One region of the Klebsiella sp. CSG-1 genome, then DNA from elsewhere that is predicted to be linked to it. Evidence: predicted binding sites of a transcription regulator. Region 1 holds the regulator's gene; the other holds the start of a gene.
What was found. Region 1 encodes Fur, which represses iron uptake genes when iron is present. Its sites were predicted from a motif close to ATAATAATGAGAACNACTATCAA; they were not measured.

Region 2: a site for Fur is predicted at 1,978-2,000, ahead of fepB (Fe2+-enterobactin ABC transporter substrate-binding protein). Genes of this name have one in related genera too.

Annotation. Positions count from the first base shown of each region.
Region 1 is NZ_JBWNLD010000001.1:316,094-320,294, forward strand. Features, by position in the region: gene ybfF (esterase) at 1-739, shown strand, start outside; gene ybfE (LexA regulated protein) at 873-1,166, shown strand; gene fldA (flavodoxin FldA) at 1,316-1,846, shown strand; gene fur (ferric iron uptake transcriptional regulator) at 2,139-2,591, shown strand; gene AC007G_RS01595 (phytanoyl-CoA dioxygenase family protein) at 2,654-3,799, opposite strand; gene AC007G_RS01600 (substrate-binding domain-containing protein) at 3,944-4,201, shown strand, end outside.
Region 2 is NZ_JBWNLD010000001.1:427,113-431,313, reverse strand. Features, by position in the region: gene entS (enterobactin transporter EntS) at 1-789, shown strand, start outside; gene fepB (Fe2+-enterobactin ABC transporter substrate-binding protein) at 880-1,839, opposite strand; gene entC (isochorismate synthase EntC) at 2,027-3,202, shown strand; gene entE ((2,3-dihydroxybenzoyl)adenylate synthase EntE) at 3,212-4,201, shown strand, end outside.

The DNA.
Region 1 (4,201 bases):
TCCGCACAATAATTCCCCGGTTGTCCTGGTCCACGGTCTGTTTGGCAGTCTCGACAACCTGGGCATCCTCGCCCGCGACCTGGTGAACGACTACGATATTTTGCAGGTTGATATGCGTAACCACGGTCTTTCTCCCCGTTCGCCGGAGATGACCTACGCGGCGATGGCGCAGGATCTGCTCGATACTCTTGACGATCGGCAGATAGAGAAAGCCACCTTTATTGGTCATTCGATGGGCGGAAAAGCGGTCATGGCGCTCACCGCGCTGGCGCCGGAGCGCATCGCAGGCCTGGTCGCCATTGATATTGCTCCGGTGGACTATCACGTGCGCCGTCATGATGAAATTTTCAACGCCATCAATGCCGTCACCGACGCCGGCGCCGCGTCCCGTCAGCAGGCGGCCACGGTGATGCGCGAACATCTACAGGAAGAAGGCGTGATTCAGTTTCTGCTGAAATCCTTCGTTGATGGCCAGTGGCGCTTCAACGTGCCGGTGTTATGGGATCAATATCCGCACATCGTGGGCTGGCAAACGGTTCCTGCCTGGCCTCATCCAACCCTGTTCATCCCGGGAGGCAACTCCCCCTACGTCACCGATGACTATCGCGATACCCTGCTCGCCCAGTTCCCACAGGCGCGGGCGCACGTCATCGCCGGCGCCGGCCACTGGGTACATGCGGAGAAACCGGAAGCCGTCCTGCGCGCCATTCGTCGCTATCTGACCGCTTTGCAGGCTTAACTGGCTAAAAACTGCCCGACCGCGCTGCAGAATGCCCGCGGTCGTTGGCGCAGCGGTTCGCCTGATGTATTATGGCGCGCTATCTGTGTCGGCTATAGCCCGGCAACTTGTTTCCCCGAAGTCACTCTGAATCATGGCAAAAGAACAAACGGACCGTACGACATTAGATTTGTTCGCAACCGAGCGTCGCCCGGGTAGACCAAAGACCAATCCGCTTTCGCGCGATGAACAACTGCGCATAAATAAACGCAATCAGCTCAAACGCGATAAAGTTCGCGGCCTGAAGCGTGTGGAGTTAAAACTCAACGCTGAAGCGGTTGATGCGCTCAACGAACTGGCGGAAGCTCGCAATATGAACCGCAGCGATTTGATCGAAGAGATGCTGATGAACCAGCTGGCAACCCTGCACAGCCGGGATAAAGCCTGAAAATCCTCAAAAAAACACTTTCATGTAGCAGAGTGTGCAGTCGGGCGTGATTGCTGTTTCCGCGCCCTCTCCTGTTCTGCTATGATTGCCGTTATCTGCGGGCATTACGCCACTACCACATCATTAAGTTTCAAGAGGTTATTTTACTCATGGCAATCATCGGCATCTTTTTTGGCAGCGACACGGGCAACACCGAGAATATTGCAAAAATGATTCAGAAGCAGCTTGGTAAAGATGTTGCTGATGTTCACGACATTGCCAAGAGCAGCAAAGAAGATCTGGAAGCCTACGACATCCTGCTGCTCGGCATTCCGACCTGGTACTACGGTGAAGCTCAGTGCGACTGGGATGACTTTTTCCCGACGCTGGAAGAGGTCGACTTTAACGGTAAACTGGTTGCGCTGTTTGGCTGCGGCGATCAGGAAGACTACGCGGAATACTTCTGTGACGCGCTGGGCACCATCCGCGACATCATTGAACCGCGCGGCGCCACCATCGTTGGCCACTGGCCGACTGCGGGCTATCATTTTGAAGCTTCTAAAGGCCTGGCGGATGACGATCACTTCGTCGGTCTGGCTATCGATGAAGACCGCCAGCCGGAGCTGACCAACGAACGCGTGACTAAGTGGGTTAAGCAGGTCTCTGAAGAGCTGCATCTCGAAGAAATCAAAAACGCCTGATGATTGTGCGGCGTTACCGTTAAATTTCGCCGCATTAATAGATAGAAGCAATCAAACTAATAGCTACAAGTTTTTAACTTTTAATCACATATCTGTACAATGTCCTCTGATTTAACGAGGTCAGGTGACGCAGTTTGTAGCTGGGACCTCGTTTTTGACAGCATACAAGGCCCGATACTTGCAGTTTTCATTTAACGATGGCAGTTCTATAATGAGACGCATTGCATCGGGTGATTCTCTGTATTACTTCCGCTGATGGAAGTAGATCGTTTAGCAACAGGACAGATTCCGCATGACTGACAACAATACCGCATTAAAGAAGGCTGGCCTGAAAGTCACACTTCCACGATTAAAGATCCTGGAAGTCCTGCAGGAACCGGATAACCATCACGTCAGTGCGGAAGATTTATACAAGCGCCTGATCGACATGGGTGAAGAAATTGGTCTCGCTACTGTTTATCGCGTGCTGAACCAGTTTGATGATGCTGGCATTGTGACTCGTCACAACTTCGAAGGCGGTAAATCTGTTTTCGAACTGACCCAGCAGCACCATCACGATCACCTTATTTGCCTCGATTGTGGCAAAGTGATCGAATTCAGCGATGAGTCTATCGAAGCGCGTCAGCGTGAAATCGCCCACCGCCATGGCATCCGTCTGACCAACCACAGCCTGTATCTTTACGGCCACTGTGCGGAAGGCGACTGCCGCGAAGATGAACATGCACACGACGCGCTGGAAAAGTAATTTCCCACCGCGCGGACCGCAAAAAGCCAACCTGACGGTTGGCTTTTTTTATGTGCAAACGCCTACCCTTTTCTGCGCGCGGTATGCTCGTCGAGAGCACGAGTAAACTGTTCCTCATCCCACCGGTTTGCCAGCGCTTCCCGCACCAGAGTCTGTTGGGTTTTCGGGACCATTCCACCTAATGGCGGGTCGGTATCAAGATTGGTGGGGAATGAGTAGCCCCGGGCAGCCACGGCAATCAGCGCCTGAAAATCGCCCGCGCGATATTGTCCGTCCTGAAGCTGGGGATAGATTTTTTTCAACACCAGCTCATGGTTCACATCTTCCATCGGGACGCCGAACGCCGAGGAGATCTGCAAAAGATTAGCGGTGCGAACATGATCAGTCGTCGTGTTGTTCCCGGCGGCATGAAACAACGCCGGGTTAAAAAACAGCCCGTCGCCTTTTTGCAACGGCAACTGAACATAGTGCTGGTTAAAGTAGTCGACGAACTCCGGCTGGCGGTAGGCCATATAGCCGAGCTCATACTGATGCGAAAACGGCAGCAGGCGCGTAGGCCCTGACGCCAGCGGCATATCGCTGTGCGCAACCGCCCCTTGTAACGTCAAATACTGCGACAGAATCTGCGCAGGGATGGGAAACTCGGCAACAAACTCGCCCTGCTGAAAGCCGAGATGATAATCGCGATGGGGCTGCTGCGCTTCGCCGCCAGGGCGTACCTGGTTAACCTGAGCGGTCATTCGCCACGCAGGTCCCAACCACGCCTGACAAATTAACCCAAGCATTTCATTAGCATAGTAGTCGCAGAAGGTCTGCGGGCTACGCTCCGCCAGCTTTTGTAACGCATTCCAGATCCGGCCATTGTTCCCCGCGCGAGAAAAGTGGTCAGCCTGAACCCGGGTGCGAGACTCATCGGCCATGATGGTTTCAAACACCGCCGAAGCGCGGTCGATGACATCCATATCCTGATAAAGCCCGCGTACCACCAGCACGCCGGGACCGTAAGAGAGCCCCTGATGTAGCTCGCTTAATACCGCATGTTTATTGGTCGCCGCGACCTGCGCTAACACGTCATGGTCGTAAATCAGAACTTCCTCAGCGACTTCGCTGACCAGCGGATAGTCTTGTTTGTTCACCTGCTGCTGACAGAAGATGTTGAAATCCTCAACTGAGGCCCGATCGGGTCGGACAAAATATTGCGATGTCATGAGTAGCTCCACGGGGTAAGGGTGCCAGACGGCGGTTATTTTTTTGTTCAACGTCTCGAAAACGAACGTTGTTAAGAAATAACTTAGCAGCTAGACTCCACATCAAGAACCTCAAAAACACCTCATAAAAACCTCATGTGATCGATGGCAAAATTTACCCAAAAGCAGATAGCCGCTCAGTCAGGACTGAGTCTCGCCACGATCGACCGGGCGCTACATCATCGGGGGCAGGTACACCCGCAAACGCTGCATCGCATTCAGCAGGCTCTGGCCGATCTGGAACTGCTGCAAAAGTCCGGGCTCGCCCAGGGAAGAACGATCTATTTCGATGTCATCATGCATACCCCTGAACGCTTTAGCGAGCTGGTCAGGGAGGCGCTCAGCAGCCAGTTAGCCAGCTTT
Region 2 (4,201 bases), 110 kb from region 1:
ATGCTGACGGTGCGCCTGGGATCGGTGATTTCGCCGATGATCGGCGGTCTGCTGCTGGCCACCGGCGGCGTAGCCTGGAACTATGGCCTGGCGGCGGCGGGCACCTTTATCACCACCCTGACCCTGCTGCGCTTGCCGCTGCTACCGCCGCCACCGCAGCCGCGGGAACACCCGCTGAAGTCGCTGCTGGCGGGGCTGAAGTTCCTCTTCAACAGCCCGCTGATTGGCGGGATTGCTCTGCTGGGCGGTCTGTTGACGATGGCGAGCGCGGTACGGGTGCTTTATCCGGCGCTGGCCGACGGCTGGCGGATGTCGGCCTCGCAGATTGGCTTGCTATATGCCGCTATTCCGCTGGGGGCAGCGTTTGGGGCGTTGACCAGCGGTCAGCTGGCGCAAACGGCAAAACCGGGCGCTCTGATGCTGATGACGACGGTCGGCTCATTTGTGGCCATCGCGCTATTTAGCCTGATGCCGGTCTGGGCATTGGGCGCGCTGTGTCTGGCGCTGTTTGGCTGGCTGAGCGCGATCAGCTCGCTGTTGCAGTACACCCTGATTCAGACCCAGACGCCGGAAGCGATGCTCGGGCGGATTAACGGTCTGTGGACCGCGCAGAACGTTACTGGCGATGCCATTGGCGCCGCGTTGCTGGGTGGGCTGGGGGCGATAATGACGCCGGTCGCGTCGGCGAGCGCCAGCGGTTGGGTGCTGGTGATTGTCGGCGTAATACTGATTGGGCTGCTGGGGGAGCTGCGTCGTTTCCAGCGTCCTGAAACGGTCAGCGAGGTCTGAAACCGCTAGCCCGGATAGCGGCGTCAACGCCTTATCCGGGCCACAGAGCGATGATTGGCGGCAGGGCGCAGCGCCTGCCGGGCATGAAGGTTAGCCGAAGAGGGTGGCGAGACGCTGCAGTACCAGCATGGCGCTGTAGTAATCGAGACGGAATGTTTCTGTACCGAGCGGATAGACGCGTTTGTTCTCTACCGCCGGGAGGTGCGCCAGCAGTGGGTTGGCGTAAATCGCATCGGCATCTTTTCCGTCACCGGCGAACAGGAACAGGCTGTTGCCATTGAGGCCTGCGGCTAAATTTTCGCCGCCCAGCTGGATAATGTCATGGCGTTTCCCCTGGCTCTGGCTGGCATGCAGACCGGCGGGTAAGGTCGCCAGTTTAAAGCCCAGCTGTTCAAGCATCTGACCTTGAGCGGATTCCGGCGTCCACAGGTTGGCGCTGTGGGCGGCGGCGGTATAGACCAGCGCGCTGACCGGCTGCGGCGGGAGTTTCATCTGTTGCTTCAGGGTGGCGAGCTGCTTATCAAACTCAGCAATACGCGCGGTCGCCTGCTTTTCCTGGCCGGTGATGTGCCCCAGTTCGGTCAACAGCGCCTGCCAGCTTTTGTCATCGTAATTAATGATAAGCGTTGGAGCGATGGTGGAGAGCTGGTCATACAGCGCGAGGGCGGAATCCCCGCCGGTAGCGCTAATCAGAATCAGATCCGGCATTTGTGCGGCTACGGCCTCGGCGCTGGGTTCGCCGATGTACAGGCGCGCGAGCTTACGTTCTTTCGCGACGGCGCTCCACTGACGTAGAAATCCCCGATCGTCGGCCACGCGGTTGTTCGGCGTGGTTGCGCCGCTGGCGACCACCGGCGCGTCAATCGCCAGTAAGGATCCGGTGAGGGTGACACTGGTGGAGACGATGCGCAGGGGTTTGCTTTCCAGCGTATGTGCGCCGCGGCTATCGGTCACCTGACGAGGCCAGTCGGCTGCCAGAGCTGAGGTAATTCCTAAAAGCACCAGCCCGCAGGCCAGCAGGGTACGGCGACATAATGTGGACAAATTCACGAATTCGCATCCTGATTCAGTTGGGATAAATGCGTCTCATTTTCAACTTTGTCGTGCGCGGATGCAAGCCTAAGTCGCACAACATGCCGTTTGTACGGTTGACATGGCAGGCAATACCTTTTAGGTTAGCCAACCAAAATATAAATGATAATTATTCGTAATATCTTTATCGTTTTTGGAGGATGATATGGAAACGTCACTGGCCGAGGATGTACAGGAACAAAAAATGACCCTGTTGCCGGAAAGCTTCTTCTTTATGTCGCCGTACCGCAGTTTTCGTACCGCGGGCTGTTTTAGCCGTTTTTCCCACTCTGCCGCCGATGGCGCGCTGCTCGATGGGGAGTTTCAGCGGAATATGGCGGCCGCGTTCACTGACGCGAAGGCTGCCGGGATCCGTAAGCCGGTGATGGTCGGCGCTATCCCGTTTGATACCAACCAGCCTTCCGAACTGTTTATTCCAGAGAACTGGGAGAATTTCTCCCGCACCGGTAAACAGCAGTCGGCGCGCTACTTTACCGCCCAGACGCCAATGGATGTCGTGGAGCGTCAGGAGATTCCTCAACAGGATGCGTTTATGGCGATGGTTGAGCGGGCCGCCGGGCTGACCGCGACGCCGGAAGTGGACAAGGTTGTCCTGTCACGCCTGATCGATATTACCACCCGCGAGCGCGTGGACAGCGGCGCGCTGCTCGAGCGCCTGATCGCGCAGAACCCTGCCAGCTTTAACTTCCACGTGCCGCTCTCCGACGGCGGCGTGCTGCTGGGCGCCAGCCCGGAGCTGCTGCTGCGCAAAGAGGGCGATCATTTCAGCTCCCTGCCGCTGGCCGGCTCGGCCCGCCGCCAGCCGGATGACGTACTGGATCGCGAAGCGGGTAACAAGCTACTGGCTTCCGGAAAAGATCGCCACGAGCACGAACTGGTGACCCAGGCGATGAAGGCGGTGCTGACGCCGCGCTGCCGTGAACTGTCGCTGCCGGATTCCCCACAGCTGGTCACCACGCCAACGCTATGGCACCTGGCGACGCCGATTGAAGGTACCGCGCTGGCGCAGGAGAACGCGATGTCGCTGGCCTGCCTGCTGCATCCGACCCCGGCTCTGAGCGGTTTCCCACATCAGGTGGCGAAACGACTGATTGCCGAGCTTGAACCGTTCGACCGCCAGCTGTTTGGCGGCATTGTTGGCTGGTGCGATGACGAAGGTAACGGCGAATGGGTGGTGACGATTCGCTGCGCTCGCCTGCATCAGCGTACGCTGCGTCTGTTTGCCGGCGCGGGGATTGTTCCGGCCTCCTCTCCGCTGGGAGAGTGGCGTGAAACCGGCGTCAAACTGACGACCATGCTGAATGTGTTTGGCTTGAATTAAGAGGCAATGATGATTGCATTTAACCGCTGGCCGGAAAGTTTTGCCGCCCGCTACCGCGAAAAGGGCTACTGGCAGGATTTGCCGCTAACCAACCTGATTACCCGTCACGCCGACAGCGACGCCATCGCCATTATCGACGGTGATAAGCAGCACAGCTATCGTCAGTTCAATCAGCAGGTGGATAACCTGGCCTCGTCGCTCCAGCGTCTGGGGCTGAAGCGCGGTGAAACCGCGCTGGTGCAGCTGGGCAACGTCGCCGAATTCTACATCACCCTGTTTGCGCTGCTGCGTATCGGGGTGGCGCCGGTGAATGCGTTGTTCAGCCATCAGCGCAGCGAGCTGAATGCCTACGCGACGCAAATTGAGCCCGCGCTGCTGATTGCCGATCGCGAGCATGCGCTGTTTGCCGATGATCATTTCCTGAATGGCTTTGTTGAGCAGCATGCGTCAGTACGGGTTGTGCTGCTGCGCAACGATTGCGGTGAATACGATCTGGCGGCGGCGATCGCGCGGCCGGCGGAGAACTTTATCGCGAATCCGACACCTGCCGATGAAGTGGCCTTTTTCCAGCTCTCCGGCGGCAGTACCGGGACGCCGAAGCTGATACCTCGCACCCATAACGACTACGACTACAGCATCCGTCGCAGTAACGAAATTTGCGGCATCAGCGCGGAAACTCGCTACCTCAACGCGCTGCCCGCCGCCCACAACTACGCGATGAGCTCGCCGGGTTCCCTCGGCGTGTTCCTCGCCGGTGGTCGGGTGATTCTGGCCGCCGATCCGAGCGCGACGCTCTGCTTCCCGCTGATTGAACAACATCAGATTAACGTCGCTTCACTGGTACCGCCGGCGGTCAGCCTGTGGCTACAGGCGATCCGCGAAGGGGCCGGGAATGCGCAGCTGCGTTCGCTGACGCTGCTGCAGGTTGGCGGCGCGCGCCTGTCGGCAACGCTGGCGGCGCGGATTCCGGCGGAGATTGGCTGCCAGCTTCAGCAGGTC